2 regions of the Jeotgalibacillus marinus genome follow, and region 2 is predicted to be linked to the other one. Evidence: riboswitches for the same ligand, from Rfam matches in the RefSeq annotation. Region 2 holds a riboswitch; the other holds the start of a gene.
What was found. Region 2 has a riboswitch for S-adenosylmethionine ahead of AB1471_RS03055 (methionine ABC transporter ATP-binding protein). Riboswitches for the same ligand answer to the same signal wherever they lie in the genome.

Region 1 (15,658 bases), on a different contig from region 2:
ATACTTTACGATGCTTTCTACACCATCTTCAACTCGGTAAAGAACTCTTACATCAATTCCTGTTTCAGAATATAGCTCATCGTCTTCAGGCACATCAAGTTCAAGCGTAAATTCATAGCGCTCTCCAGTTAAGATGCCAAAAGGGTCTTTTAATAAATCAACGGAGTATTCCGTAATTGTAATCATGGTATCATCCTTTCTTGTTCTACTTGATATAGTATACAGAAAAAACATGGGAAAGTATTCTTTTGAAGGAAAAGTAGCTAGATGATGTCAGTAATTTTGATTAAACAGATTTCATGCTTCGCTGTTCTTACGATGATCCAAATACGTTTGGAGGTACTTCTTTCACTAAGGTATACGCAAAAAGTATAGAAATCCAAGACCTGATACCAGTGTAAGAATTAAAAGTTTGCTATAATTAAGATTATAAATAACTTGAAGGAGTGAGTCTGTGGCGTTTACGATTGACGGTTTGATTCTTTTAATGGCTTCAATGCTTATCATTGGGGTTTTAGCCACGAAATTTTCCTCTCGACTAGGTCTACCCTCACTTGTGTTATTTTTAATAGTGGGGATGATTCTAAGCAAATTTGTATTTTATGAAAATGCAGAGTTTTCCCAATTAATAGGAATTCTTGCCCTTATCATTATTTTGTTTGATGGTGGTTCTCAAACAAAATGGCATAGTGTTCGTCCAATTATTCGACCGGCAGCATCACTCGCAACACTTGGTGTGCTTATTACCTCAGGTGTTATAGGCGTTGCAGCCGTTCTTATTTTAAATTTATCATGGCTCGAAGGGTTGTTATTTGGTGCCATCGTTGGTTCGACGGATGCGGCAGCTGTTTTTTCTGTTTTAGGAAATAAAAATATAAAACAGCGATTAACCTCTACACTTGAGGCAGAGTCAGGTACAAACGATCCGATGGCTGTATTTTTAACAGTTATGTTTATTGAGTTGATTCAAGTTCCAGAAACTTCTTTGGTAAGTTTGATGGGTGGATTTTTCCTTCAAATGATTTTAGGACTTATTTTAGGTGTTTTATTTGGTAAATTAACGGTCACCGTTATAAATAAAATCAATCTGGATTCATCTGGTTTATATCCTGTTTTAGCTTTATCTTTCGCCGTTTTCACGTATTCATTTACAACGGAGGCAAATGGTAGTGGACTATTGGCTGTATACGTCATGGCCGTAGTTGTTGGAAATAGCGATTTAACGTACCGTACTTCTATCTTACGGTTCAACGAAGGCTTTGCTTGGATGATGCAGATTGTCATGTTTATTTTGCTTGGACTACTCGTATTCCCATCGCATTTGATAAGCATCATTTGGCAAGGTGTTGTACTATCGATTATCTTAATGGTCGTTGCTCGTCCGATTGGCGTATTTCTCAGTATGCTCGGAATGAAATACACGCTTAAAGAAAAAACCTTCGTGTCTTGGGCTGGTTTAAAAGGTGCGGTCCCTATCGTACTTGCAACCTACCCAATTGTCGCGGGAGTCCCGAATGCGGAACTCATTTTCAATGCTGTATTTTTCGTTGTCTTGACTTCGGCGCTAATACAAGGTGGAACGTTATCTTGGTTAGGAAATAAACTCGGATTAACGGGTGAAGAGGTGCAAGCGAATCCATACAGTTTGGAGCTCGTCAGCTTAGGTAAAACTGATTCGGAAATGATTGAACTAACGATTCCAAAACATTCAGCAGTAGCGGGTCAGTCGTTAATCGAAATCACACTCCCAGAAGATACGTTGATCACAGCGATCATACGTGATCAAGAGATTGTCACACCAACTGGTCAAACATTGGTTGAAGTAGGAGACACACTTTACGTATTGACTAAAAAGAAAACAAGAGATTTAGTTAAAATGAGTTTTTATCAAAAGAAACCAGCAGTAGGATAAAATCAACTTCAAAAATCGCAAATTACTTTCCTAGTTATTGAAAAGTGATTTGCGATTTTTTGTAAATTTTAGGGTGGGGATTTCGAGTTGCGAATTACTTTGACATTAACCATCTGAAATTTTGCGCTATAATTAATTGGGCAGATTGAAGGGCGGGGCCTTTATGAAGAGACTTTTTTCATTTTTAACACCCTATCGTGTGGCGATTGCGATCGCGCTGACTCTCATGTTAATGGAGCTGACAGTAGAGCTTGTTCAGCCCTTGTTGATTGCTTACATTATAGATGAGGGTATTTTAAAACAGGATTTATCAGTCGTGTTATTGTGGGGTGGCGTACTTGTAGGGTGCTCAGTTGTGGCATTTGCAGCGGGTGTGACGAATTCATTTTATTCTTCTCACGTTAGTCAAAGCTTAGGATTTGATGTAAGAAAAAGGCTCTACGATAAGGTTCAGGAATTTTCTTTCACAAATTTCAGCAGATTTCCTACATCATCACTAATCACGAGACTTACAAATGATGTAACGATGCTACAAAACACAGTTTTTATGGGCTTGAGAATTATGATGCGAGCACCGTTGCTCGTTATTGGTAGTATGATCATGGCGTTCTTAATCAATCCAAGATTGGCACTTGTTTTAGTGATCACTGTTCCACTCTTAATCCTATTCTTAGTTGGTATCATGAGTAAAGCTGGAAAGTTATTTAAAAAGGTCCAGCAACAAGTTGACCACGTGAATAATGTTATGCAAGAAAATCTTGTGGGCATTCGTTTGATTAAAGTGTTTCTCCGTGCACAACACGAAATGATACGGTTTAAACGATCAAGTGATGCACTAATGGACAAAACGGTGTCAGCTTTACGGTTGATCGAAGTCACAATGCCGGCTATTTTATTGCTGATGAACGTGAGTATTTTAGTGATTTTATGGTATGGAAGTGTGGGGGTTACGTCAAACCAAGCCAGTGTCGGGGACGTTGTTGCTGTCGTAAACTATGCGATGAGAATGACTGGAGCACTATCAATCGTAACGATGATCATAATGGTGCTCTCACGCGCTAAAGCCTCTGGTGATCGTATTAGCGAGGTACTTGAAACTGACATTGATCTAATTGATAAAGAATTAAGTGAAAATCGTGTAATAAAAAATGGCAACATTTCGTTTCAAAATGTTTCATTTGCTTACCCCGAATCGCACATTAATGTGATCAAGAACCTTTCCTTTACGATTAAATCTGGCGAAAGAGTCTCTATTATAGGGGCTACAGGATCAGGGAAATCAACGCTTTTTGGATTGATCCCGAGGCTTTATGATGTTGATGATGGGGAAATTAGAATTGATGACCGGGATATTACAGCATTTAAACTCGAACATTTACGTCAGCAAATTGGTTGTGTTCCTCAAGAAGTAATGTTGTTTACAGGAAGTGTCCGTGAAAATATTGCGTGGGGAGATGAGCATGCAACGTTCGAAGATATTCAGGAAGCTGCAAAGAGGGCCCAAATTCATGACACGATTATGACTTTACCTAAACAATACGACACCTTAATTGGGCAAAAAGGTGTTAATCTTTCTGGTGGTCAAAAGCAACGTATTTCGATTGCCCGAGCGTTAGTGCGAAAACCGACCATTTTACTATTGGATGACAGTACAAGTGCGCTCGATATGAAAACAGAAGCGAAGTTGCTTGAAGCGCTGTCTGAATTGTCATGTACGACGGTCATGATTACACAAAAAATAAGTACGACAATGGCCTCTGATCATATTTTGTTGCTTGATGATGGAATACTTTTGGCAGAAGGATCTCATCGTGAACTTCTCGAAACATCAGATCTCTACTGCAAAGTTGTTGAGTCTCAAGTGGGGAAGGAGACGTTCACTCTTGTTCAACGAGGTTACTAAACCATTTCGTTACAAAAAAAGATCACTAGAAGAAATAGATCAAGCAAATAGCAAGGCAAAAAGTAAGAAAAAAGCACAAAATTTTGGTGGTACGCTAAAGAAAATTTGGCACTATCTTGCAATGAACAAAGTAAAGCTATCTCTCGTAATAGTGATGGTCGTGATTAGCTCATCAATGGCACTACTTGGTCCTTTTTTAGTCGGTATGGGGATTGATGATTTTATAGTTAAGCAAGATACGGATGGCTTGATTCGCTTGTTATGGATATTAGCCATCATTTATGTGATTCACTCTTTAGCAACTTGGTTCCAAGCGTTATGGATGATCCGCATTGCTCAGAACACGGTGTTTACTATGAGAACACAGCTGTTCAATCATCTTCATAAGCTGCCAATTCCGTTTTTTGATAAACGACAACATGGTGAATTGATGAGTCGTGTGACGAATGATATGGAAAATGTGAGTTCAACGTTAAATAGTTCGGTGATTCAAATTGTATCAAGTATATTAACGTTGGTTGGGACAGTTAGCGTCATGCTCTACTTGAGTCCGTTGTTAACACTCATTACAATGCTTGTTATTCCAGCTATGTATATTGGTTTGAAATGGATTACGAAACGAACAGGTCGTTTATTTAAAGAGCAACAAAGAAATCTAGGCGAATTAAATGGGTACATTCAAGAAACCCTTTCAGGCCAACGAATTATTAAAACATTTTCACAAGAAAAGAAGGTTATTTATCAATTTGAAGAAAGAAATGAGCGTTTAAGGCTTGCTGGTTTTTGGGCTCAAACGTTTTCAGGTTTTATTCCTAAAGTGATGAATTTTTTAAATAACTTAAGTTTCGCAGCGATCGCACTTGTTGGTGGAGTGCTTGCGTTAAACGGAGTCGTATCAATCGGTGTGATCGTTATTTTTGTGGAATATTCAAGGCAGTTTACACGGCCTCTTAATGATTTAGCCAATCAATTTAACTCATTGTTATCCGCGGTAGCGGGAGCTGAACGTGTATTTGATATTATGAGCGAAGAAGAAGAGCGTAAAGATGAGCAAGATGCAGTAGATGTGGATGAGCTTCACGGTCGTGTTGACTTTTCGCATGTTTCATTTGGTTATGAAAAAGATGAAGACACGATTACCGATGTTAGTTTTTCCGTTGAAAAGGGTGAGACAGTGGCTTTTGTTGGGCCAACAGGAGCCGGTAAAACCACGATGATTAATTTGCTGTCACGTTTTTATGATGCTAATGAGGGTGTCATTTCAATGGATGGAAGAGATATTCAGACGATCACACGCTCAAGCTTACGGAGTCATATGGCGTTTGTGCTGCAGGATTCGTTTTTATTTGAAGGAACGATCCGTGAAAATATTCGCTATGGGCGTTTGAATGCAACAGATGAAGAAGTGGAGAAAGCAGCCCAACTCGCTAATGCAGCTTCCTTTATTAGAAAAATGCCAAAACAGTTTGATACCTATTTACAAGTTGATGGCCAAGGTATTAGCCAAGGACAGCGTCAGCTCATAGCAATCGCACGCGCCATGTTAGCTGATCCGAAAATCCTTGTACTCGATGAAGCAACGAGTAGTATAGACACCATCACAGAAATTAACATTCAAGAAGCATTGTCTAGACTGATGGAAGGACGCACTAGCTTTGTGATTGCGCATAGACTGAACACAGTCCAAAATGCGGACCAAATCCTCGTTCTCAACAACGGTGAACTTATTGAACGAGGTACCCATCAAAAACTACTTCAACAAAACGGCTTCTACGCCGATTTACATGCCAGTCAGCTGAAAGAGAAAATGATAAGCGATTAATTGCGTATGGCGGTCTCATTCACGTTGATGGTCATTCAGATGAGGTTGCTAAATGGTGCGATTGAGGTTACGGTATATTGGCATATAGGTTTGAGAAATTATGTATTTAGGATTAAGAAAGGATGAGGATAGAGGTGGCCTGGAATAGAATTTTATTTAAAGATAGAAAATTTTTGACAAGATTAATTAGTACTTTCATATGTAATATAATAGCTATAATATTAGCAGCGCAGAATGTAGAAATTTGGTTCTATTTTTTTATCATTTCTATCCTCTTATTAGGTATGAGTGCAAATAGAGCTGACCAGTTATGGCAGAGAGGTAATAGTTGAGAGAAGTGTCCACGGTAATGTCTGACTGGAGCGATAGCAGAAGGAATTTAAGGAGTGGATACGTGCGCATGATTTGCACCCTCTTTGTTTTTTACAATGAATGTTTTGCGATTCAGCGCAAAAAAACCTAGCTCATTGAAATTTGGGTCAGGTTTTTTTTGTGTTGGTTAGATCGATAGGCGAATGGGCTGGTAGGGCTTTTGTTACGTCCATTCCCTTATTTGGTTGTCTTCATCAAATTCAATGACGACGCTTGTCACGCCTTTTTGGGTATAGATGAGGTGTTCTAACCGGTCTTTAATGTCGTCTGCTTCTGCAATTGTCAATGTTGGGTCCACTTCGATTTCCACTTCTACGTGAAGGTGTTCGCCTTCTTTAATGACATCAAGCCGTTGAATGTCTTTAATCGATGAATCTGCAAGGACGATATCAGCAATATTCCCACGCATAATATCATCTGTTTCCCCGATTGCTCCTCGTGCATTTTCAAGGAAAACTCGGCCAACAACATAAAACATCATTAAACCAATGATAATCGATGCGAGTCCTTCTACTTGGCCGAGACCTGAATAATGAGAAATGATGACGGCGATCATCGCGAGTAACCCACCGCTTGTTGCCACTAAATCTTCCATAAAAACAAGCTTCGTTGCTGGCTTTGCACGATTTAAATGAGCAAAACTTTTTGTTAAGGGATTTACTCCAGAAGCGCTAATACCTACTTCATGAAGGATCTCTTTACCTGCTTTAAACAGAACAAATAATTCCAGAATAACAGCAATGCCAAGAACCCCTAAACTAATTAAAAAACCAGTGCTTTCCACCGGGTGTCTAAGGTGATTAATCCCTTCCTTGATTGTTTCATATGATAAAATTCCCACGATGATAACGGCACCAAGACAAACAAGGTTAACAAGACGACCAAATCCCTTAGGAAAACGTTCTGTTGGCGCTTTTTTAGATAGAGCTGAACCGATAAAAACGAAAAATTGATTCGCCGCATCTCCAAATGAGTGCATCATTTCAGCAAACATTGCTACATTCCCTGTTAAAAAGAATGCGCCCAGTTTTAAAAAAGCGATAAACGTATTAACAAAAGCGGCTAATAAAGAGGGTTTATTTCCTTCTTTTAGCAAACCAAATAATTCACCCATGACCCAACCTCCTTTTAATCTTTACCAATACTTGTATCATATTCCTACTATCCCCTCTTGAATAGAAACCACGAGCATTAAAAGCCTCACTATAATAAGTTTTCGCTCAAACATCTTAAAACATCCACTAAAACCCTGCAATGTAGTCATGGTGTGGTTTAAAGAAAATTTAGTGCGATAAAGGAGATAAGCGACTTTATTGTGCTAAAGTGATTTCCACATTCGACAAAACGGTGGTATAATGGAGAGATGAATTGATAGATCGGAGTGTGGATTTAATGTTCGTTCGTACGAAGGGAAGTTGGGAAGAGGCTGGTTTTGGTAACCGGACTGCTGTGCAGGATCAGGTGATTCCGCAGATGCTTGAAGGGCGTGATGTGATTGTTGAGTCGCCTACTGGAACGGGGAAGACGCTTGCATATGCCATTCCGGTGATTGAAAAGATGGATGTTAAAAAAAAGCTTCCACAGGCACTTGTTTTAGCGCCATCCAAAGAGTTGTCGATGCAAATTCTTGATGTTATTCAATCATGGGGCACGCCGAGTGGAGTGCGTGCAACTTCGATTATTGGCGGAGCTAACCCTAAAAGGCAGCTGGAGAAATTAAAGAAACAACCTCATGTTGTTGTGGGAACACCGGGGCGAATTTTGGAACTGATTAAACAAAAAAAGCTTAAAACGCATGAAATGAAGACAATTATTTTAGACGAGGCAGATCAACTTTTGTTGCCTGAACACAAGGGTTCTATCAGTGATATTATTAAAAGTACCTTGGCTGATCAGCGTCAGCTTGCCATGTTCTCAGCAACCCTTCCAAAAGAAACTGAAGTGCAAGGGCGAGAGATGATGAAAAACCCTGAACTTGTACGCATAGATCGTACTGAGTTTGTTGCTGAGGGTAATGTAAAGCATCAATACATGGTTTGTGAAGCAAGAGAGAAAATTGACTTGATTCGAAAAGTTGTTAGAATGTCGTCAATGAAAAGCGAAAAATCATTAGCATTTATGCGCGAAGTACGTGACGTTCTGATAGCAACAGAGAAGCTTAATTTTAAAAATATGGAGATCGCACCACTTCATAGTGATCTTAACAAAGAAGAAAGAGCAGCTTCAATGAGGAAGTTTCGTAAAGGGGAACTACCATTGATGCTTTCAACAGACGTTGCAACACGTGGCTTAGATATTAAGGATGTTACGTATGTTATTCATATGGACGTTGCGGAGGATTTGGATCAATATATCCACCGTTCGGGTCGTACGGGGCGTGCCGGAAAGAGTGGGACAGTTCTTTCTTTGGTTACACCTTATGAAGAAAAACAAGTAAAGCGATTTGCGAAACAGCTTGGGATTGAGCTTGAACCTGTGACGATTTATCGCGGTGAATGGCAACTAGATAAGAAGGAATAAAAAAGCATGATGTTCGCAGAGAAGGGGGGAATCCTTTATTCTGCGAGCATTATGCATTTTTTCTGTCGATAATTTCGAAGCAATCCTTCATATACGATGTGTTTGTTAGGAATAGCCAAAAAATCGTGCGGTGCGGTTAATCCAGGCTTTCGTGCGTTGGTCGGGTCTTCTACATTTTTTAAAACAGTCGCCACGAATTGAGAACAGAAAAAAGCGTTGCTTCGATTTATTTCTCGATTTATTAAAAATCCAACCAAGCCAATTAAGTTGTATTTATATAGATTCTTATTTGATATAAAATGATCGACTGCTTGACGAATGGATCGCCACTCTTTTTTCGTCACGCTTAGCTTCATCAGTAAACAAGAGGTATTACTTTTTAGTTTATAAATGCCGTTTTGAATATTTTCTTGAACGAAACCTGAAAATAGCGGACACACCATACTTTTTCGTCCAAAAGAATATAGTTCATTTAGTTCTGAATCAAAAGCAATCGAAACATGATTGTATTCAGCCTGCGTGAAATATTTAATGCAGCGTGTGAAAAGGGTTTTAGTATTGGTTAAAAGCAAATAAATGGACCGTGTTTTCATCGCTTACCTCCTGATCCTTTTAAAGGTCTACTTCTAATCCTATACGCACGAATCAAGGCGAAGTTTCATTTTTTGGATTTTTTGTCATATATAGAATGATGATTTCTGAAAAAAATGGATGTTGATTGGGTTTGTTATTGAAGGACCTTTATGCAACAAGGCGAAGGTAGAGTAGTATCAAACTGGTTGCTGTGGTGACAGTTCTTGTTCTTAGTTATACTTATTTCTATGCATTCACAAATATAATTATCTGTTTTTTATTTACTACACTAAAAATTATTGGAGCAGTTATTCCATTAGGTTCAATCTTATTAGTATCTAAAAATGCAATTGAGTTTTCCTTACCTGATAGAAACGCAGAAAAGACTTTACATTATTTTTTTCCATTCCCCTTTACTCTTAGGCTTAAGGGGAGTATTATAGCTTTCATAGTGAGATTCAAAGTCGCTAAATTTCGTTTTTTCGAAAGCGAGATCCACTTTACATCATTCTCCTTTTTAAGATATTTCAGAATTTTCTTAAAGTTTCGTGTGGATATGAATGAAGAAAAGGGGAAACTAATATTTGAAAAGTGGTTTCAGATTTTTGTACTGATTGGATTTGTATTAATTTTTTAAAATCAATTTAAAATATATTTCTCTCTTATAACTTCAATGATTTTACTTGTCGTAATTCTTACAGCGTCAGAAACCATAACTTTCGTACATTTTTTAAAATTTTTTTGTGTGTTTAAAAATATTCTTTTCATGGGGTTTATCTTTTTAGTTTACTGGTGAATACAATGGCTAATAAAAAGAAGAGAAAATCATCTACGAGTCCGGAAGAAGAGTCATATTAAAATGTTATATAGGAATTATATTTCGTTATAGTTTGTTCATGACATCAACTCAGGAAAATTCGAGAAGAATTTTTCTAGTCGGTAAGTAGTTTTTTTGTTATTTAGGAAATAATATTTTAAATAAATGCTGATAACTAAATATGTGAAAATTCATCATTGTGCTCTAGCGGTCAGTTTCTCGAGTCGGTCACACAATCAAGTAAACAAAATTCGTCTACTTGTGTTGTGCGTCTTATGCTTGCCTGAATAAGCCGTTTGCGCTTTTGTTTTCTACTCATACATTAGTTAAGAATAGTAGTGCTTTAGAACGCGTGTTATAGAAAAGGATGGATCAACGTGAAAAAACAAGTTGCTGTATTAGGATTAGGAAGCTTTGGTGGTCATTTAGTTGAAGAATTTCATCATATTGGAGCGGAAGTGTTTGCGATGGACCGTGACCCAGAGCTAGTGGATCGGTTCAGCGACATTGCTACTCATGTTATCCGTGGAGACGCACAAGATGAGCAACTCCTGATACAAGAGGGGATACGAAATTTTGATTTAGTCGTTGTGTCTTTTGGAGAAAACATTGAGGCAAGTATTTTAACAACGCTTATTCTTACAGACCTAGACGTAAAAGAAATTTGGGTGAAAGCATCAAGCCTTTATCATCAAAAGGTGCTCGAGAAAATTGGTGCAACGCGAGTAATCCGACCAGAAAAAGATATGGCTAAAAGAATTGCACACCGTATAACCTCTGAACATTTAATTGATTATGTTGAGCTTACAGATGAACATTCGATGGTTGAAATAAAAGCTACACCAAAAATAATTGGCAAGACGCTTGCAACCTTAAATGTAAGAAAGCGATTTGGTTGTAATATTGTTGGCATATACCGATCGCACGACATGATCGTTTCGCCGACTGGTGAAGACAAGATTTTAAAAGATGATATGTTGATTGTTATCGGCGAAAATCGTAAACTGCATCGATTTGAAAAGCAAGGGGTGTAATGATGTGTGAAAAAAGTTGGAGCATTCAGGTCACCCCAATCTTAATCGTGGTTTTATTGTGGGGACTTGCTATTAAATCACACGACCTGTCCATAGTAAAAAATACTATTCCCAAAAGGTACTTGCAGGGTGAAAGAAAAAACGTTCTCGCGTGTTGAGAACGTTTTTTTTTGAAAAGGTAGTTCAATTATCATGAACAGCTGATAAAGTGGATGCAAGCTTCGATAAACAGGTCATGAGCTTAGATAAACAGCTAACAAACTTCGAAAACACACCTCAAGTGATTACTAGTGGATGTATTCGATGATAATGAAGTGGAATAGTGGCTGTCAGGAATTACAGAGTAGGCGTAGAATTTTTTTATTTTTGAGTATTGACGCTATTGTGTATTTTTAGTAGAGTAATCTTAATTGAATAAATAGTTTGTATTCTTATCGAGAGAGGTGGAGGGACAAGGCCCTGCGAAACCTCAGCAACCTTCAATCTTTTTTTAAAAGTATTTGAAAAGGTGCTAACTCCATCTTGCCTGTAAACATTTGTTTGCGTGCAAGGAAGATAAGGAGAGTTGTCAGCTTATACGTACAGGTCTTCTTAATGATAAATAAGAAGGCCTTTTTGCATACAGATTTAAAAAAGACTTGTCGGTTTAAATGTAAGTAATCCTTTTTCATATGAAGGGAAGAACCCGCTAAAGTTCCAGAAATAGTTTTAAGCAAATAGCTACAAAACGAGCTGGCTCCACATTGGAGTGCAATACAAAAATAAGAGAGGGGAATAGACATGAACTTTTTGGATGCGCTTCAGGAAAAAATCTTAATTGCAGATGGAGCGATGGGAACGCTGCTCTATTCATACGGCACGGATCAATGTTTTGAAGAGTTAAACATTTCTCAAGCAGAACATATCCAACGCATTCACACAGCTTATATCAATGCAGGAGCAGATGTAATTCAAACGAATACATATGGTGGCAACTATCACAAGCTGGAACGATACGGTCTACAGGATCAGGTGAAAGAAATCAATAGTGCCGCTGTTAGAAATGCGAAAGCCGCTGCTACTGAAGGTACGCATATTCTTGGTACGATTGGCGGTATACGCGGTATTCGCCCACAATTCATTGAATTAGATGAAATTAAACGTACGTTTCGAGAACAGCTCTATTGTTTGCTTTTAGAGGGCGTGGATGGGTTGTTATTTGAAACCTATTATGATTTAGCAGAGCTGTCTACACTTGTACAAATTGCTCGCAAGGAAACGGATCTTCCAATCGTTGCACAAGTGTCTCTTCAAGAAGTTGGAGTGCTTCAAGACGGTACACCGATTACGGAGGCTTTGAAAAGATTAGAAAATGTTGGTGCCGATGTTGTTGGAATCAATTGTCGCCAAGGTCCATTTCATATGCTTAGAACGTTAGAAAGGGTGCCACTGCCCAAACACGCTTTTTTATCTTCGTATCCTAATGCAAGTCTTCCGTCCTATTCTGATGGAGCGCTTCAATATAACAACAATGCAGATTATTTTGGAGAGTGCGCAAAGTCTTTTCAAGCACAAGGCATTCGTTTGCTTGGAGGTTGTTGTGGCACGACGCCCGATCATATTCGCGCATTTTCTCAAGCGTTAGAAGGAGCTGTTCCGATAGAAGAAAAGCAGATCATCGTTCCTAAACCAAAAATTGAAGTACGATCGCAGTCACGTGTGATTCCTGAGCCTTTGCAATCCATTGTTTTATCTCGACCATCTGTTGTAGTTGAGTTAGATCCCCCAAAAAAACTGAACACAGATGCTTTTATGAGAGGGGCAAAAGCACTGAAGGACGCGGGGGCTGATGCGATTACACTAGCGGACAATTCTCTCGCTAGTCCACGTGTATCAAATGAGTCTCTTGGTCACCTGATCAAGCAAGAAGTTGGCGCAAGGCCACTTGTTCATATTACGTGTAGAGACCGTAATTTAATTGGTCTCCAGTCTCATTTAATGGGGCTCCATACGCTTGGGTTGCACGATATTTTAGCGGTAACAGGTGATCCGACAAAGGTTGGGGATTTCCCTGGAGCAACATCTGTGTACGATGTGTCTTCATTTGAATTGATTGAAATGATCCAACAGTTAAATCGAGGCATTTCAATGTCTGGTAAAGATTTAGGAGAATCAACTTCCTTTTCAATCGGCGCTGCATTTAATCCTCACGTACGAAGTGTCGAACGTGCTGTGGTGCGTATGGAGAAAAAGATTGCAGCTGGAGCAGATTATTTTATGAGTCAGCCTGTCTTTTCACAAGAAAAGCTATTGGATGTGTATGACCATACAAAACACATTGAAAAACCAATGTACATTGGACTTATGCCACTCACGAGTAGTCGAAATGCAGAGTTTTTACATCATGAAGTTCCAGGGATTAAGCTATCAGATGAGGTTCGTGAACGTATGTTAAAAGTATCTGATGATAAAGAAAAATCAGCTCAAGAAGGCATCTTGATCACAAAAGCATTGATTGATGCAGCGCTCGAGTTGTTTAACGGCATTTACTTAATTACACCATTTATGCGCTATGAGACCACGGTTGAATTAACAAGATACGCAAATGAACAAGCTGCCAAAAGAGCTGGAGGGATTTCGAATGTGTCCAACGTTATTCATTAAACAACTAGAGAAAAAAATCCTCATTATGGATGGAGCAATGGGCACGATGCTTCAAGAAGCTCAGCTGAGTACTGATGATTTTGGTGGAGAAGAACTAGAAGGCTGTAATGAAAATTTGAACCGAACGGCACCTAATTTAATTGAACAAATCCACGATGTTTATTTTGCGGCAGGAGCAGACATTGTTTGTACAAATACTTTCGGAAGCATGAGTGTGGTGCTTGAAGAGTACGATATTGGGCAAGACGCGTATGAATTAAGCAAACTTGGTGCTGAAATTGCCAAACGCTCCGCAGTTAAATGGTCAACAGCTGTTCAACCAAGATTTGTCGCTGGGTCTATGGGTCCAACGACGAAAACACTTAGCGTTACAGGGGGAACAACCTTTGAGGCGCTAACATCTTCTTACGCTGAACAAGCGAGAGGGTTGATTGACGGTGGAGCAGACTTGTTACTTGTTGAGACAAGTCAGGACCTTTTAAACGTTAAATGTGCTTTTTTAGGTATTCAAGAAGCATATGAACGAACAGGTAAAGAGCTTCACATCATGATTTCAGGAACGATTGAACCAATGGGTACGACACTTGCTGGACAAACAATCGAAGCATTTTATATAAGTGTTGAGCACATGAACCCAGTTTCCGTCGGACTGAACTGTGCAACGGGTCCTGAATTTATGCAAGATCATATACGATCACTTTCCGATTTAAGCAACTCGTACGTTAGCTGTTATCCGAATGCGGGATTGCCTGATGAAGAGGGACAATATCATGAAACAGCCGACTCATTATCCAAGAAGCTTGTAGGCTTTGCAGAAAAAGGCTGGCTAAATATTGTTGGCGGGTGTTGTGGTACGACGCCAGCTCATATCAAATCATTAGCCGAATCAATGAAGAAATTTAAACCTAGACAGATCGTGAAAAAGCAAGTACACACCGTGTCAGGAATTGAACCCCTTGTGTATGACGATCCATCCATGCGTCCCCTTATGATTGGCGAGCGCACAAATGTGATTGGCTCGCGTAAATTTAAACGATTAATCGCTGAAGGAAAGATAGAAGAAGCGTCTGAAATTGCTCGTGCACAAGTAAAAGGGGGCGCACATGTCATCGATATTTGTTTAGCCGATCCTGACCGTGAAGAACTAGATGATATGGAACAATTTATTCAGGAAGTCGTGAAAAAAGTGAAAGTTCCACTCGTGATTGATTCAACGGATGAAGCGGTTATTGAAAAAGCGCTTAAATATTCACAAGGGAAAGCGATTATTAACTCGATCAATTTAGAAGATGGTCTTGAGCGATTTGATGCCGTTATTCCTTTAGTTAAAAAGTTTGGTGCAGCGGTTGTTGTGGGAACAATAGACGAAATTGGAATGGGTGTATCTGTAGAACGCAAGCTTGAAATTGCCAAACTCTCGTATCAAATTTTAGTAGAAGATTATGGTGTGAATCCTTCAGATATTATTTTTGATCCACTTGTATTTCCAGTTGGAACAGGAGATGAGCAGTACATCGGTTCAGCGAAAGCAACGGTTGAAGGGATCAAAGCGATTAAAGAAGCACTGCCATTGGTGCAAACGACATTAGGCATTAGCAACGTGTCATTTGGTTTACCGCCAGTTGGTCGAGAAGTATTAAACGCTGTATTCCTTTACCACTGCACACGAGCAGGGCTTGATTACGCAATAGTTAATACTGAAAAACTAGAACGTTTCGCATCTATTTCAACAGAAGAAGTGAAGATGGCAGAAACACTGTTGTTTGATACAACAGACGAATCACTCGCACTCTTTACCGAATTTTATCGTGGAAAGAAAAAAGAAATGAAATCTACTATGCCTGATATGACACTAGAGGAACGCCTAGCTTATTACGTCGTTGAAGGGACAAAAGAGGGGTTGCTACCTGATTTAGAAAAAGCATTAGCAGCATACGAAGCACCTCTAAGCATTATTAATGGACCGCTTATGATGGGAATGAAAGAAGTGGGGCGTCTTTTTAATGCCAATCAGTTAATCGTTGCTGAAGTGCTTCAAAGTGCAGAGGTCATGAAAGCCTCA
Region 2 (15,658 bases):
GAATTAGAAGACTTAGCACCTCTTTATTATTTACACGGTCGTTTACATGGACTAGCTGATGAAGCAAAAGTCAAAAGCGTATTTATTGATGAAGCGCAAGACTATAGCTATTTTCAGTTAGCGGCTCTTCGGAGAATTTTAGATACAAGCTTGTTCACTGTCGTTGGTGACTTGGCTCAAGGAATTCATTCCTACAGGGGAATGCGCGACTGGAAAGTGATTGAGAAAGACATTTTTAGTGAAGCACATTATTTCACACTGCAAAAAAGTTACAGAACAACGATTGAAATTATGAATGTTGCTAATGATGTGATGCAACGTATGACCGAACCGCTTCCTCTTGTTGAACCTGTTGTCAGGCGTGGCGAAATGCCTACATATCACCTGATAAATCATGATGAAATGGCCGTCCAAATCGAAAAAGATATCCTTTCGGTAAAAAAAGACGGTTATCACACGATCGCCATCATTGGAAAAACACCGGCTGAATGCACAGCTATTTTTAAACGAATGGAGTCTAGCTTAGTAAAAGTTCAACTAATCACTGAACATGAAGATTTGAAAAAAGATCACATCACCCTCCTCCCTTCCCACTTAGCCAAAGGTCTGGAGTTTGACGCCGTTTTCATTCCTTCTCTGGAAGTGAAATATGAAGAGAATGAGCTTGATATTAAATTACTTTATGTCGCCATGACACGCGCCATGCACCGACTCTTTTTATATAGCAAAAAACCAGAAGAATTACTGTTGCAGTATGTGGATGCTGATAAAGTGGATGGACTGACTTAGGGGATTCGTTATGTTAAGAACTATTCATAATTCCCCAATGGTAAATGTGATTTAAGTAGTTGCAGGAGTTAGTTATCAAAAACAATTAACTATGATGAACAAAAACGCTTGGTTAAGTTACTTCCCAAGCGTTTTTGTGTGCTGAACTGTTTTTTGTTTTCTCCACATTGCGAGAACTGGCATACCAATCAGGGGAGTTCTACATTGTTCGTTTACAACTTTACTCGCTGCAAACGCAGTGCGTTTAATACAACGGAGACGGAGCTAAATGCCATGGCCGCTCCAGCTAACCACGGTGCGAGCAGACCTACAGCTGCAATGGGAATTCCTAGCGTATTGTACCCAAATGCCCAGAACAAGTTTTGTTTAATATTTTTCATCGTTTTGCGACTCATCGTAATTGCATCCGCAATACTTTTTAAGTCACCACGAATGAGTGTAATATCTGCAGCTTCCATTGCAACGTCAGTGCCTGTCCCAATGGCCATTCCAATGTCTGCCACTGCTAGTGCTGGCGCATCATTAATTCCATCGCCAACCATCGCAACTATTTTACCTGTTGCTTGAAGCTTGCTAATTTCATCTGCTTTTCCTTCTGGCAAAACTTCAGCAATGGTTTTTGTAATTCCTGCTTCTTTTGCAATTTCCATCGCAGTTCGTTTGTTATCACCAGTTATCATAATCACATCTAACCCCATTGAACGCAGTTGAGTGATCGCTTCTTTTGACGTTTCTTTAATGGTATCTGCAACAGCTACCATTCCGGCTAACTCACCATCAATTGCTACGAGCATCGCTGTTTTCCCAGCCTGCTCAAAAGTCATCATCGCATCTTCCACATCATTGCTGTCAATACCTGATTGCTTCAACAAGTTACGCGTGCCAATTAACACATCTTTTTCATTCACAGTAGCGCGTATGCCAAACCCTGTGACTGATTCAAAGAAAGATGGAGATCCAACTTTAAGATCTTTAGCCTGAATTCCTTTAACAATCGCTTCAGCTAAAGGATGTTCTGAGCCTTTCTCGGCTGAACCAACAAGATAGAGTAGGTCTTCTTCAGACCATTCTCCCACCGCTAACACATCTGTTAATACTGGTTCACCTTTCGTTACGGTCCCTGTTTTATCAAGGACGATCGTATCAATTGTGTGTGTCATTTCTAGGTGTTCTCCACCTTTAAATAAAATGCCGAATTCAGCTGCACGACCAGATCCGGCCATGATTGATGTTGGTGTTGCAAGACCGAGCGCACAAGGACAAGCAATAACAAGAACGGCAATCGTTGCTTCTAGTGCAGGTGCGATTTCACCTGGTGAGACAACCGTAAGCCAAACAATAAACGTAAGCAACGCAATGCCCACAACAATCGGGACGAAAACACCAGAGATTTTATCTGCTTGACGCTGAATTGGCGCTTTAGAACCTTGAGCTTGTTCTACAACTTTGATAATTTGTGAGAGCGCCGTCTCCTTACCAACTTTTGTAGCGGTTATTTTCAAAAATCCTTGCTTGTTCATTGTCGATCCAATGACAGCGTCTCCTTGTTTTTTATCCACAGGGACACTTTCACCAGTAATCATCGATTCATCAATGGCTGAACTTCCTTCTAAAATCGTTCCATCTGCAGGGATTTTTTCACCTGGTTTCACGATCATGATGTCTCCAACACGCACGTCCTCTAAAGGAACCTCTTGCTCTTTATCATCACGGATGATGAAGGCCGTTTTGGCTTGAAGACCCATTAGTTTTTTGATTGCTTCAGATGATCTGCCTTTTGCTTTTACTTCAAACAGTTTTCCTAAAACGATAAGCGTTATAAGTACCGCACTCGTTTCAAAATAGTAACCCATTTGGTGACCTTGCATTCCGATTGATTGGAAAGCTAAATACACACTGTAAAAATATGCAGCAGATGTACCTAGTGCAACAAGTACGTCCATGTTCGCACTACCATGTCGAAGGGCTTTATAACCACCGACATAAAACGACTTCCCAACGACAAATTGAACGGGTGTGGCGAGTGCCATTTGAAACCATGGATTCATCAAGATATCCGGAACATATAGCCACGAAGTAAAACTGAAATGACCAAACATCGTCCAAAGCAACGGCAGTGCGAAAATCAATGAAAAGATAAACTTGCGTTGCTGCTTTTGGATTTCAACTTGACGATGGTCTACTTGCTCTTGTTGATCATCTTTTCGCTTTGCATCATAACCAAGTTTTTGAACTTGTGCGATTATATCTTCAACCGCCAAACTACTTTCGTTAAATTCTACGGTTGCTTGCTCTAAAGCTAAATTTACATTCGCCGTTTTCACGCCTTCCAAACGGTTAAGTCCTTTTTCAACACGCGTGGCACACGTGGCACAGGTCATACCTATAATATCGAATTCAGCCTTAGATGTCACAACACCGTACCCTAGGTCTTCAACTTTTTGTTCAATTTCTTTTAGCGTCAATGCTGTAGAATCATAAGATATACTTGCTTGTTCAAGTGCAGGGTTAATCGAAGCATGATCAACGCCTTCAAGCTTTTGAAGACTTTTTTCTATACGTGTGGAACAAGCCGTACATGTCATGCCAGAGATTTGTATTTCTCTTTTCAATTGTGTCATATTAGCCACCCCCATACCCCATAAGGGTATATTTCTTTGGTAAAAAAAGTGCGCTGCCTTCGCTGCACACTTTTACTATTTATTACTTGATTGTGTAACCTTGCTCTTCAATTATTTCGCGAATTTCACTTACTGTAACGGACGCTGGTTGGAAATCAACGTCAACTGTACCTTGTTCAAGATGAACGCGTACTTCGTTTACTCCAGCAAGATCGCGTACATTGGTATCAACTGCGTTTACACAATGTTGGCATGACATACCTTCTACATTTAGCGTTACCGATTCTACCATGATTCATTCCCCCTATTTTTTCGTCAATCGTTTCATCGTTGAAAGTAATTCGTCAACCACCTCAAGGTCACCCTCTTGGATGCGGTCTACGATACAACTCTTCATATGACCCTCTAGCAAAAGATTTGAAACGCTGTTGAGCGCTGATTGAGATGCAGCAATTTGAGTAATGACATCATCGCAGTAGGTATCTTTGTCAATCAACTTTTTGATCCCACGAATTTGCCCTTCTATACGATTTAATCGCGTTGTTAAGTTTTTCTTCATTGCATCTGAATGATGACTCTTGCGCTCATGATTTGTTGCACAATGACCACCATCCACCTTCAGCATGTTTTCCTTTCCCTCAAGATCCGCCATGCCTATCACTCCTAGTAACTTCTTTCCTGCAATAAGAATAACATACCCCCTCTAGGTATGTAAAGCCCTTTGTTTCGCTTTGTCATGATAAAGCACTCTTCCCCAAGATGAATAATATTTTAAAAATTGTTTGACAAGTTAAAAAACGCGTAGTAAAGTTAGGAACAACATTTGAATAGAACAATATCTTCTTATCCAGAGAGGTGGAGGGACTGGCCCTACGATACCTCGGCAGCGGACTTGCGATTGCAAGCACCGTGCCAACTCCAGCAGACATTCGTCTGAGAGATGAGAAGAGGTGTTTACGCGAGTAGCCTCTTCTTGTTTTTGCGAGAAGAGGCTTTTTTGTATCATATTTTCACTAAAGAGTCCTCTTCTCATAATTAAACCAACTAATACTATTTGTTTAGTTATATTTTCTGAGGGGGTATAAAAGTGATTCAATTTGAATCAGTTACAAAAACGTATGGCAGTGGTGAAGACGCTGTTCATGCGTTGAGCGGCATTGATTTAACAGTTGAGACAGGTGAAATTTTCGGTGTCATTGGATTCAGCGGAGCGGGGAAAAGTTCACTCATTCGTTGCGTTAACCTATTAGAGCGTCCCACCGAAGGAAGAATTCTTATTCATCAAAAAGATCTTACGACGCTATCCAAAAAACAAATTAGAGAAACGAGAAAAGATATCGGAATGATTTTTCAACATTTCAATCTCTTAAATTCAAAAACGGTGTTCCATAATGTCGCTATGCCTCTTCTTCTTTCAAATTTAAAAAGAAGTGTTGTGACTAAAAGAGTTACAGACCTTCTTGCATTTGTAGGGTTGGAGGATAAGGCTGAACAATACCCCGACCAGCTTTCTGGGGGGCAGAAGCAGCGCGTTGGCATTGCTCGTGCATTGGCAACCAACCCCTCCGTTCTGCTCTGTGATGAAGCAACGTCAGCGCTTGATCCTGAAACGACGCAATCGATATTGGAACTGCTGCGGCGGATTAACCAGGAATACAACATTACGATTTTAATTATCACGCATGAAATGACCGTGATAAGAGAGATTTGCGATAAGGTTGCCGTGCTTGAAAATGGTGTGGTGCAAGAACAAGGAAGCGTGTTTGATGTATTTACGAACCCACAGCATGCGACATCAAAGAAATTTGTCAAATCAATCATGAACGACCAACTTCCTGAAAGTATACTTAACGAAATTAAAGAGAAAGAGCATCACCAAATTTATCGTATTCAATATACAGGATCCTCTACTGGTCAACCGCTTTTATCAAGAATTTCTCGTGAATTTGATCTTGATTTAAATGTGTTGTACGGCAATATTACAGAACTACAAGGAATTCCGTATGGTAACTTGATCGTTGAATTTATTGGTGATCGTGCGCAAATTCAACAAGCGTTGTTGTCGATTCAACAGCAAAACATAGCGGTAAAGGATGTGATCAACCATGCTAGTTAGTACTGACCAGATCACTGAAGCATTGTGGGAAACGATTTCGATGGTCGGATTCTCACTATTATTTTCTACCCTCATCGGTTTTCCGCTAGGTATCTTGCTTGTTGTTACACGAAAAGGACATTTACTCGAAAACGCACCTTTTTTCAATGTTCTAAATGGCATTATAAATGTTTTTCGTTCCGTTCCATTCATTATCTTAATGGTCGCCATCATTCCAGTGACTCGCTTTATTGTTGGAACATCTATTGGAACTGCAGCAGCGATTGTCCCTCTCGTCTTCTATGCTGGTCCTTACATTGCAAGACTTATCGAGAACTCTCTGTTAGAAGTTGATAAAGGAGTGGTCGAGGCAGCTGAAGCGATGGGCGCTACACCAGGTCAAATTATTTTTCGATTTTTAGTTCCTGAAGCATTAAGCTCTCTTGTTTTAGCGTTGACCATCGCAACGGTTGGATTGATTGGTGCCTCTGCAATGGCTGGTGCTGTTGGGGGCGGAGGGCTCGGTGATTTAGCTATCACATATGGATATCAACGTTTTGATACAACAACCATGTATATCACAGTTGGGATCTTAATCATCATGGTTCAAGGATTACAATCAACAGGTAATTTACTATCTAAAAAAATTCGAAGAAGCTAATTACAGGAGGAATTTGACATGAAAAAAACAATACTGACTCTTATTTCACTCTTATCAATCGAGTTATCAGCGTGCGGAGACGATGAAAGCGGACCAATTAAAATAGGCGTCAGTGGTTCGGATACACGCATTTGGGAGTTTGTTGCGGAAAAAGCAGCAGAAGAAGATATTGAAATTGAAATCGTAACATTTTCAGACTATGTACAACCAAATATTGCTCTTGATGAGGGTGAATTAGATTTAAATGCTTTTCAAACCATCTCTTATTTTGATTCATTTATTGAAGAAAGAGGATTAGAATTATCTCCAATCGCGGCAACAGTTATCGCACCTATGGCCCTGTACTCAGAAAAGGTCGAATCTATTGACGAACTACCAGATGGCGCAACAATTGCCGCTCCAAACGAAGCAACGAACTTAGGACGCGCCCTACTTTTGCTTGAAGAAGCAGGGCTTATCACATTAAGTGATGACGCAGGATTAACAGGTACGGATCAACACATTATTGAAAATCCTAAAAACATCGAGATTCTACCTGTCGTTGCAGGTCAAACCCCCCGCTCTCTACCAGACGTAGATGCATCCATTATCAATAATGGCGTCGCGGTGGACGCTGGGTTCAGTCCTACAAATGATTCTATATTCCGTGAAAGCGAAACGGCAACTCCTTACCTCAATATTATTGCAAGTCGTACAGAAGATGTAGAACGTGAAGACCTTCAAAGGATTGCAGAACTATATCAAGAGGACGATGTTGCACAGTTTATTGAAGACGAATATAAAGGTGGAATGATTCCTACATTTGTTTCAGTTGAGGAATTGACACAATACTAAAAGGGAGAACCAAGAATTCACGCACATCGTTAACCACTCCCCTATTCAAAAAGAATATTTTATTTAAATCTTCATTCCACATCATTATTATGGAATGAAGGTTTTTTCATTATCATTCACGACCAAAAATTTGAAGCATTTACTAATTAAGCGTATTTTCCCTAGTTTTCATATATAATAGAAAGAACTTATTAAACCTACTCTAAACCACTTACAGATTGGCAGGGATTATTATGGATTGGATCTCAATTCTTGTTGGATTGATCTTTTTTTTAAACTTCATCTTTGCTGGCATTCTTATTTTCCTCGAGCGAAAAGATGCAAGCGCTACATGGGCATGGTTGATGGTCCTCTTTTTTATTCCTGTGTTAGGATTTGCTTTGTATCTACTTCTTGGAAGACGCTTGAATAAAAAGCGTTTATTTGATTGGGATGAACGAAGCAAAGTAGGGATTGAGCAGCTGATCCGTTATCAAAGTAATGCCATCCAGGACAAAACGTTCGAATTCAAATCAAAAGAAACAGAAGCCATGCAAGATCTTATTTATATGCAACTTAAAAATGATGACTCCGTTTTAACTCAAGACAATGCTGTGGATATTTTTATTGATGGTCAAAAGAAATTTATGGCTATGTTCAAAGACATTGAAGCTGCAAGAGACCATATTCATCTTCAGACGTATATTTTGCGACGTGATGACTTAGGAAAACGACTACTTGCTTTGTTGATAAAAAAAGCGCAGCAAGGTGTTCAAGTGCGTGTGCTTTATGACGACATGGGTTCGCGTGGGATGACAAAACGTTACTTTAGAGAACTCCGTGCAGCTGGTGGCGAAGTGGAAGCTTTTTTTCCTTCACACGTACCTCTCATTAACCCACGTCTAAATTTTAGAAATCACCGTAAAGTCATCATTATAGATGGCAGAGTCGGATATATCGGTGGATTTAATGTTGGTGATGAATACTTAGGTCTAAATAAACGTTTCGGGTACTGGCGTGATACGCATTTACGTGTTGAAGGAAGTGCCGTTCACCCAATCCAAACTCGTTTCATTCTTGATTGGAATCAAGCCTCGTATCGATATGATATTGAATATGCAGATGATTACTTTCCTTCGATTCCTCTTAAAGGAGACGTTGCGATGCAAATTGTTTCGAGTGGACCAGATTCTGAGTGGGAGCAAATTAAAAATGGCTACATCAAACTGGTGACGAATGCCAAAAAATATATTTACATACAAACACCCTACTTTATACCTGATGCAAGCTTGCTTGACGCTTTAAGAATCGCAGCATTGTCAGGTGTTGATGTACGCATTATGATTCCAAATAAACCGGATCACATGTTTGTGTACTGGGCCACCTATTCTTATGTTGGCGAACTCATTAAAGCCGGTGCAAAAATTTACATTTACGAAAATGGATTTATCCATGCAAAAACTTTAGTAACCGATGATTCAGCCGCTTCTGTTGGGACAGCAAATATTGATTTACGTAGTTTCCGATTGAATTTTGAAGTAAATGCCTTTGTGTATCATCAAGAAACGGTGACAACCCTTTGCCAAATTTTCATTGAAGATATGGAGTTATCTACCGAATTAACTCCAGAGCTTTATCAGCAACGTTCTCATTACATTCGTTTTAAAGAATCGATATCAAGATTACTATCACCGATTTTATAAGATCCAAAGCTCAACCAGCTCCTATCATGGAGCTAGACGATGAAGTAAGTCAAACAAAAACAAAGGAGCTACCCTACAACAGCTAGGGAAGCTCCTTTTGTTATACTGTTATTCAAGAAAATATGATAAAATCAAACGCTAGATTCAGGAAAAATGCCGTATGGATGGCAGCGACAATATAACCATTCCTTGTAATACGATCCACATCTTCCACCTCCCACATATTAGTAGGCCTATTTATTATATTTTCACAAAAAACAATTTATTCCGTTATATTGAACTTAATATGGATTTTTCTTTTTCACTCGTTAGACCTGCTTTCCATTGGTGACCTTTTCTTGCAGCTTGCCATATAAACGTATCTCTAATCGTTTCTTCTGCAGATCTAAACGTTAACCCTTGTTCAATAGCTTTCGTGGCATCCGCTAAAATAAATCCATCTGGATACGTCTCGCTACGTGGAATCCAAAACGGCACTTCCACAAATGCGAAAGCTCCCTGTCTAGTCAACACATCGTCAGATACCCATTGAAACACCGCATCCGAATTCGTTACTTTTTTAACAGTCGTTACGTATTCTTCCATTGATGGGTAGTACGTTAATCCAGCTGCGTTGTACGTTCCAGTCGCTTCTTTTTCTACCATCCGAATGATCCATTCTGTTAAATCCCGTACGTCGATCCATTGAATTTCTCTTGACGGTTCACCTGGTACAAGTACGGAACCGCCTTCTCCTACTCGATTGACCCAGTACGTAAATCTATCAGTTGTGTCATCTGGCCCTACGATCAGACCTGGGCGAATACATAACGAACGCTCACCAAATGTCTCTTTTACGATTTCTTCACTAAGTTGTTTTAGTGGCCCGTATGTTCCCCCTGTCACTTCTTCTGTATCCTCTGTTAGTTCACCGAGTTTTGTCTCGCCTTCAATCACAGGACCTTTTGTAAAATCTTCATAGACAGATATAGTTGAAATAAACGTATAATGCTTCACTCGATCCTTTAAGAGATTAGTCGTTGCCTTCACTTGACTCGGCACATAACCTGACACATCGATAACCGCATCCCACGCCCCTTCCTCTAGGGACGTTAAATCTCCATTTCGATCACCAACACGTTTTTCAACATCAGGAAATAAGTCTTGATTCGATTTCCCTCGATTAAACAATGTTACCTCATGACCTGATTTTCGTGCACTCTCTACCATATGCCGACCACAAAATTGTGTTCCACCCAGAATTAACAACCTCATCTAACGCCTCCTTTATTGTGAAGATATTAAACCCATTATAACTTTCAATATTCAGAATTAAAAGAATTAAGATCATATTAGAGAAGACTATCTGAAAAAACCCACCAAGAACATCATCCCAGGCAGGTTTTCTAATCTTATATATTCAAATATTCTTCTAACGTTAATTCACTATTATAAACTTCTGTAGCAAGATCTTCCCCTAAATAACGAAAGTGCCATGCTTCATATTTATACCCAGTGATGTGTTCCTTGTCTTCTGGATAGCGCAAGATAAAACCAAAATTATGAGCGTTTTCATTAAGCCAGTGCGCTGCAGCTGTATCTTGAAAGCTATCTTCCGCCCAATGTATCTCTTGTCCAACCTCACCTATATCAAAACTTAAGCCAGTTTGGTGCTCTGAATAGCCCGGTCGCGCACTAAAACGATCAGCTTCATCTTGACCATAGTCTTCCACATACTCACTATATAAGCGAACTTGAGTATCATACGATCGATACGTACTAAATGCGACTAAATCAAAACCTTCCGCAGCTCCTGCTGCTTTCATTGCTAAAAATGCTTCTCTTGCTTCTTCGCTCTCACCAGGATCATAAGTAGCTGGAATAGGGTTTTGCTTATTCGAAATAAGTACGTCCTCCACAAAGGTTGGCTCCTCTATCGTTTCTGGTGTTTTTTCGTTTTCCCCATATGTCGGTGGTGTTACATCATCTAGTTCATCTTCAGAAGGATCTGGCGTTTCAGATGTTGGATCTTCTTCATTATTATCTGAAGGATTTTCTTCCCCTGTGTCATCGGCAACATTTACAGGTTGTTTTGTATTGTAAAATAATCCTTGTATTGCTTGGTTAACGGACCAATTATACATACTCAATGTACCAAGTGATGCCCCTACTAAAATCGTGAAGATCACAGCTAAAGAAATCCACCATTTCGTTCTCTTTTTTTTATTTATAAATAATCTCTCTTTTCTCATGATGAACTTTATCCTCTCTGGCAACAATTTAAATCCTTCAATCACTACACCATTCTACCAAAAGATATTACAGTAACACAGCGAAAACACAAATAATACAGAAAACCCTACAATAGTAGGTCACTCAATCAGTTTATGAGCTTTGTTCTAAACCCCACTATATCTGTAAAAAAACGCCTTTTTCCTTTCTTTCTATCTGAAGATTATTTTTTAATGCAATTTTTGGTATTTGTGGTGAAATATCAAAAGGCAGGATACATTTTGTTGTCGTCCTTCTTTCTGCTATACTAGGGTTCGACAATTATTTGAATGGATAGATGGAGTGATTTAAATTGAAGCAACAAGCGTGGTTATCTACTAATTTCTTTACGTTCTTCTTTACGTGGGGCGTATTTTTACCTTACTGGACAGGGTGGCTCGTCTTTGAAAAGGATCTTAGTGTTGCATCTGCAAGCTCGATTATTGCAGCCGGACTGTTCGCACGCTCTTTTTCAACCTTGTTCTTTTTTCCTGAGTTAAGTAAACGATTTAGTCTTGCTCAACTTATGAAAATCTTACCTCTTATTTCAACAGCTTTGTTACTTTTATTTATCCCCGTTCAATCATTTTTCGGTCTGATGGTTGTGATGATATTATTTAGTTTGTTTTATCCAAACATGCTACCAATGATGGAAAGCAATGCATCCCTGCTTATGAGAACGAACAACATCAATTACGGTCGAAGTCGTTCTTGGGGTTCTCTCGGGTATACAGTGGGACTAATTGTGATCGGGATCACAACGGCCATATGGTCCGAATCTTCGATTATGGTAGTCATGGTACTAGGGTGCGTCATGATGATTACAGCCTCTTTTAGATCTGCTCCAGAAGCTTTACATGAACGAGTAAGTCCACAAAGAGGCAGCTTCCGTGCTCTGTTTGTTACACCAGGTTTTATTGTTGTCATGAGTATTTGTATCTTAATTCAAGGTTCACATGCGGCCTATTACAACTATGGATTCATTTATTTACAAGACTTACAGGTTTCTAGTCTTTACATTGGCTTTATTTTAAATATCGCGGTGCTTTCTGAAATACTATTTTTTGCCTTTGCAGATCGACTATTAAAACACACACCGGTGTCATCCATGTTTATCATTGTTGGCATAGGTTCAGTTATTAGATGGGTCTTAGTGGGTCTTTTCCCTTCACTTTGGATCTTTATTTTAACGCAGACCTTACACTCAGTAACATTCGGCCTCGCCCATTATGCATTCATCCGCTACTTGTATCGTGCCGTTGATCGACCATTAATTCCAACCGCACAAGGCGTCTACGCGTCTCTTGGAATGGGATTTAGTGCTGCAGTATTAACGCAAGTAGGAGGCTATTTATATGAAGTGTCTTCTGGTTATGCATTTATTGGCATGGGAGTTGCTGTGATTCCTACGATCTTCTTGGGCTTGTGGATGCATATGCGTAAACTAGCTTAATTCCTTCGTACGACCAAAAAACCTTCAACCATTACTTCTTTTCACTAATGGTTGAAGGTTTTTCGCTATTTCTATAGAAGATCGTTGATGTGATATAGCTTTCCGTTTTCAAGTTTTTCGCTCATCAATAATTGTACAAGAGCTTTTCCTACCTCATGCGGTTGTCGTAGTTGCCCTTTTTCTTTAAATTCTTTAAATCGTTCAACTTGCGTAAAAGCGGATGAGGAGGATGAGCGAATCACACTTTGCATATCAGTGTCCATAATACTTGGGCTAAATGAGATGATCATATGCTCTGAATCTGCTTTACTCTGTTCTAGTGCTGCTGTCTCTGTAAATAAATTTAGCGCAGCTTTGGTACTTCCGTATACACTCCAACCATGATTTGGTTTGTCAGCTGCACCCGAAGTAACGTTAACGACTGTCAATGAGATCCCAAGTTCTGTTGTACGTTCGAAAGCTATATTCGTTAATAAAACAGGCGTAATGTAATTGATATGGACGCTACGTTCAACTGAATCAGCATCTAACTGACCAACCGTTTCGATGGGTTCAACTGTCCCGGCATTATGTATAAGATAAAGCTTTTCTGGTGGTCTGTTTGTTTGCTCATCAAACCAACTCTGCAAGAAATTCACTGACTCCTTTGTTGAGCTAACATCCAATTTTTCATGATGATAATTGAGGTTGTGTTCCTCAGCTTTTTTTCTCAAATCATCGTTTCCTGATCGCGACACATCTATAAGGTGAATATTATTTTCTAGAAGTTGATCCCCGATTGCAGCCCCTAATCCTTTAGAAGCACCTGTTACAATAGCACAAATCATGTAAAGTCCTCCTTAATTTCTTTTGTTTAGTATACACTTTTCTTGAGGTGAGGTTCTACAATAAAAAGGTAAGCTACGAAGATCGCAGCTTACCTTTTTATTATTAATTTCAAATCATATTAATTGCCGTTCAAGCCTGGACGGATTCCTCGGTTTTTTCAGGACGTTTACGATAAAGCTTTTGACCGATCAACGTTTGAATTATGAGAAACACTCCTCCAACAGTCCAGTAAAGCGGTAAAGCTGCTGGGGCCGAAAATGAAATAAACATGATCATCACTGGTGATATAAACGTCATAATTTTCATTTGTTTGCGCTGTGCTTCAGGCATATTTTTTAATGTTACAAACCCCTGAACAAAATAAATGGCACCCGCGATCAGCGTCATCGCCATATCTGGACTTCCCAAGCTAAACCACAAAAACGAGTGTGTTGCAATCTCCTCTGAGCTTCTAATCGCAAAATATAACCCCATCAAAATTGGCATTTGAATGAGGAGTGGCAAACACCCTATATTGAGTGGGTTTACGCCATGTTTACGATAAAGCCCCATCATTTCTTGTTGGATTTTCATTTGATCTTCTTTTGATTCAGCCATTTTCAACCGTTTTTGAACATCATCCATTTCAGGTTTTAAGATCTCCATTTTTTCTCTCATCACTTGCTGGGTTTTGTACGTTTTGAGCATGAACGGCATGAGGATCAGTCGGATGATCAATGTGATGATGATAATCGACAAACCAAAATCATCATTAAAAAATGTTCCTATTTCAAAAATCCCTATTTCAAAAGGACGTACGAATATCCCTTTTACGTTTTCAACACTTACACATCCTGTTAAAAAGAGTGTTACTAGCGTCCCCATTAATAATACTGATAATTTCTTCACGTTTTTCCACCATTCCTTTTTCTATTAAAATCCGATTATTTTAAATAGAAAAAGGAACGTACGCATCTTCAGAATCATCCGGGCAAACTTTTCGTTTAATCGCCTTTCCGAAAAGCATGCGACTACAATACGCTTCGATTGCACGTGAGTTAGTTGTTGATCTATTATTATTTAAAGGAACAATTATGTTTTTTCGTGACCAGCTTTGCTTAAGTCCACTGATCCTAAGTGGGCCATTAAAGCTCCATATCAACAATAATAAGTAAGCAAGAGGGATCGTCCCTTCCTGCAAGGACTCCATCACAGCCTGTATAAATAGTTCCATTTACAAGACTCCTAAAGTTAAAGTTGATTGAAGTATACATCTGAACAACAAGAAATGCAAAGAATGAATAATGTATTTATGACTATAATTTTCTTATTACTAGACTCCTAAAGTTAAAGTTGATTGAAGTATCATCTGAACAACAAGAAATGCAAAGAATGATTGACTGGTTAACAATATAGACATATTTAAGTGTGAACTGCCCTCACCTGCCCTTGCGACAACTTATCAATTTGATTATGTATCTTCACAACAACATTTTTTTAAAAAAGCCTTTCTGTGACACAAGATTTAACATTCTGTGAAGAAAATTTTTAAACGTTTTAACTTTTAAAGTCAAGTTGGATAAAATTCTTAAAATAGACAATGATAAGAATAATCGAATCATAGCCAACACTAATGGAATTAAGAGATATGAAACTAAAAAAAGGAGTACCTAGCCAAACGTCGAATTGAATAAGTGGGATAAGAAAGCTTATACAGATCTGAAGGCAATTTTCACGAATGAGCACAAAGCAGACGATTTACAGGTGTTTGAATATTTTAACTTACATAATAAATTGTTTAATTATGTACTTATGGTACAAGCTAGTGGTAGTAGTACAAGATTTCACAAATCAAAAGATAGTTCTTAATACAGAACGAAAGTGTTGTAACTTCTCGTTGAAAGGGCTAAAATTAAAATATAATATATTTTCCGTTGAGTGAACTAGTGAAGTTAACTTTTGTGAGGAGGGCCAAGAATGAGTGAAAAAGAGGGCACACTAAGTGTTCGTTATAAAGATTTTGAATACACAGTTTCTGGAGACGCATCCTTTATTGATCGTCACGAACCGATTGCCCTTGATTTGCTATCACAATTGATGAATAAAGAGATCAATTTTGATAGAAATGATCCAATCCCTAATCCAGCAACACGTGACGTTAAAATTTCGGGCACCCTTGATCTTGAAAAACCTTCAACTACACGCAAACCAATCGCCCAGATACCGATAGAAGAAAAACGTGATATTCAGCTTTTTCTTGAAGAATTGCCTCTTCACTCAGAATGGCAGTTCACCCTGGCGATGGCTTTTTATTTATCTCAATATAAATTACAGCCATCATTTACAGCTAAATCTGTACGTAAACAATTTTCTGAAGCACGCCACACTGTTCCGAATAATATCCATTTAAGTTTTCATACGTGTGTAAAAAAAGACTATTTAAAAGAATTTGGCCTAGCAGAACTT

Region 1: another riboswitch for S-adenosylmethionine. It lies ahead of AB1471_RS10455 (bifunctional homocysteine S-methyltransferase/methylenetetrahydrofolate reductase); the one in region 2 lies ahead of AB1471_RS03055 (methionine ABC transporter ATP-binding protein).

The regions. Positions count from the first base shown of each region.
Region 1 is NZ_JBFMIA010000008.1:75,574-91,231, forward strand. Features, by position in the region: gene AB1471_RS10415 (DUF6509 family protein) at 1-186, opposite strand, end outside; gene AB1471_RS10420 (potassium/proton antiporter) at 455-1,912, shown strand; gene AB1471_RS10425 (ABC transporter ATP-binding protein) at 2,076-3,815, shown strand; gene AB1471_RS10430 (ABC transporter ATP-binding protein) at 3,796-5,637, shown strand; gene AB1471_RS10435 (cation diffusion facilitator family transporter) at 6,173-7,123, opposite strand; gene AB1471_RS10440 (DEAD/DEAH box helicase) at 7,402-8,529, shown strand; gene AB1471_RS10445 (hypothetical protein) at 8,565-9,122, opposite strand; gene AB1471_RS10450 (potassium channel family protein) at 10,297-10,953, shown strand; SAM riboswitch class I at 11,382-11,515, shown strand; gene AB1471_RS10455 (bifunctional homocysteine S-methyltransferase/methylenetetrahydrofolate reductase) at 11,734-13,596, shown strand; gene metH (methionine synthase) at 13,574-15,658, shown strand, end outside.
Region 2 is NZ_JBFMIA010000002.1:1,813-17,470, forward strand. Features, by position in the region: gene helD (RNA polymerase recycling motor HelD) at 1-789, shown strand, start outside; gene AB1471_RS03040 (heavy metal translocating P-type ATPase) at 1,002-3,410, opposite strand; gene copZ (copper chaperone CopZ) at 3,493-3,702, opposite strand; gene AB1471_RS03050 (metal-sensitive transcriptional regulator) at 3,715-4,062, opposite strand; SAM riboswitch class I at 4,251-4,357, shown strand; gene AB1471_RS03055 (methionine ABC transporter ATP-binding protein) at 4,498-5,526, shown strand; gene AB1471_RS03060 (methionine ABC transporter permease) at 5,516-6,166, shown strand; gene AB1471_RS03065 (MetQ/NlpA family ABC transporter substrate-binding protein) at 6,185-7,000, shown strand; gene cls (cardiolipin synthase) at 7,234-8,682, shown strand; gene AB1471_RS03075 (NAD-dependent epimerase/dehydratase family protein) at 8,953-9,936, opposite strand; gene AB1471_RS03080 (M15 family metallopeptidase) at 10,074-10,913, opposite strand; gene AB1471_RS03085 (MFS transporter) at 11,246-12,385, shown strand; gene AB1471_RS03090 (SDR family NAD(P)-dependent oxidoreductase) at 12,457-13,212, opposite strand; gene yidC (membrane protein insertase YidC) at 13,343-14,077, opposite strand; gene AB1471_RS03100 (hypothetical protein) at 14,142-14,426, opposite strand; gene AB1471_RS03105 (hypothetical protein) at 15,170-15,658, shown strand, end outside.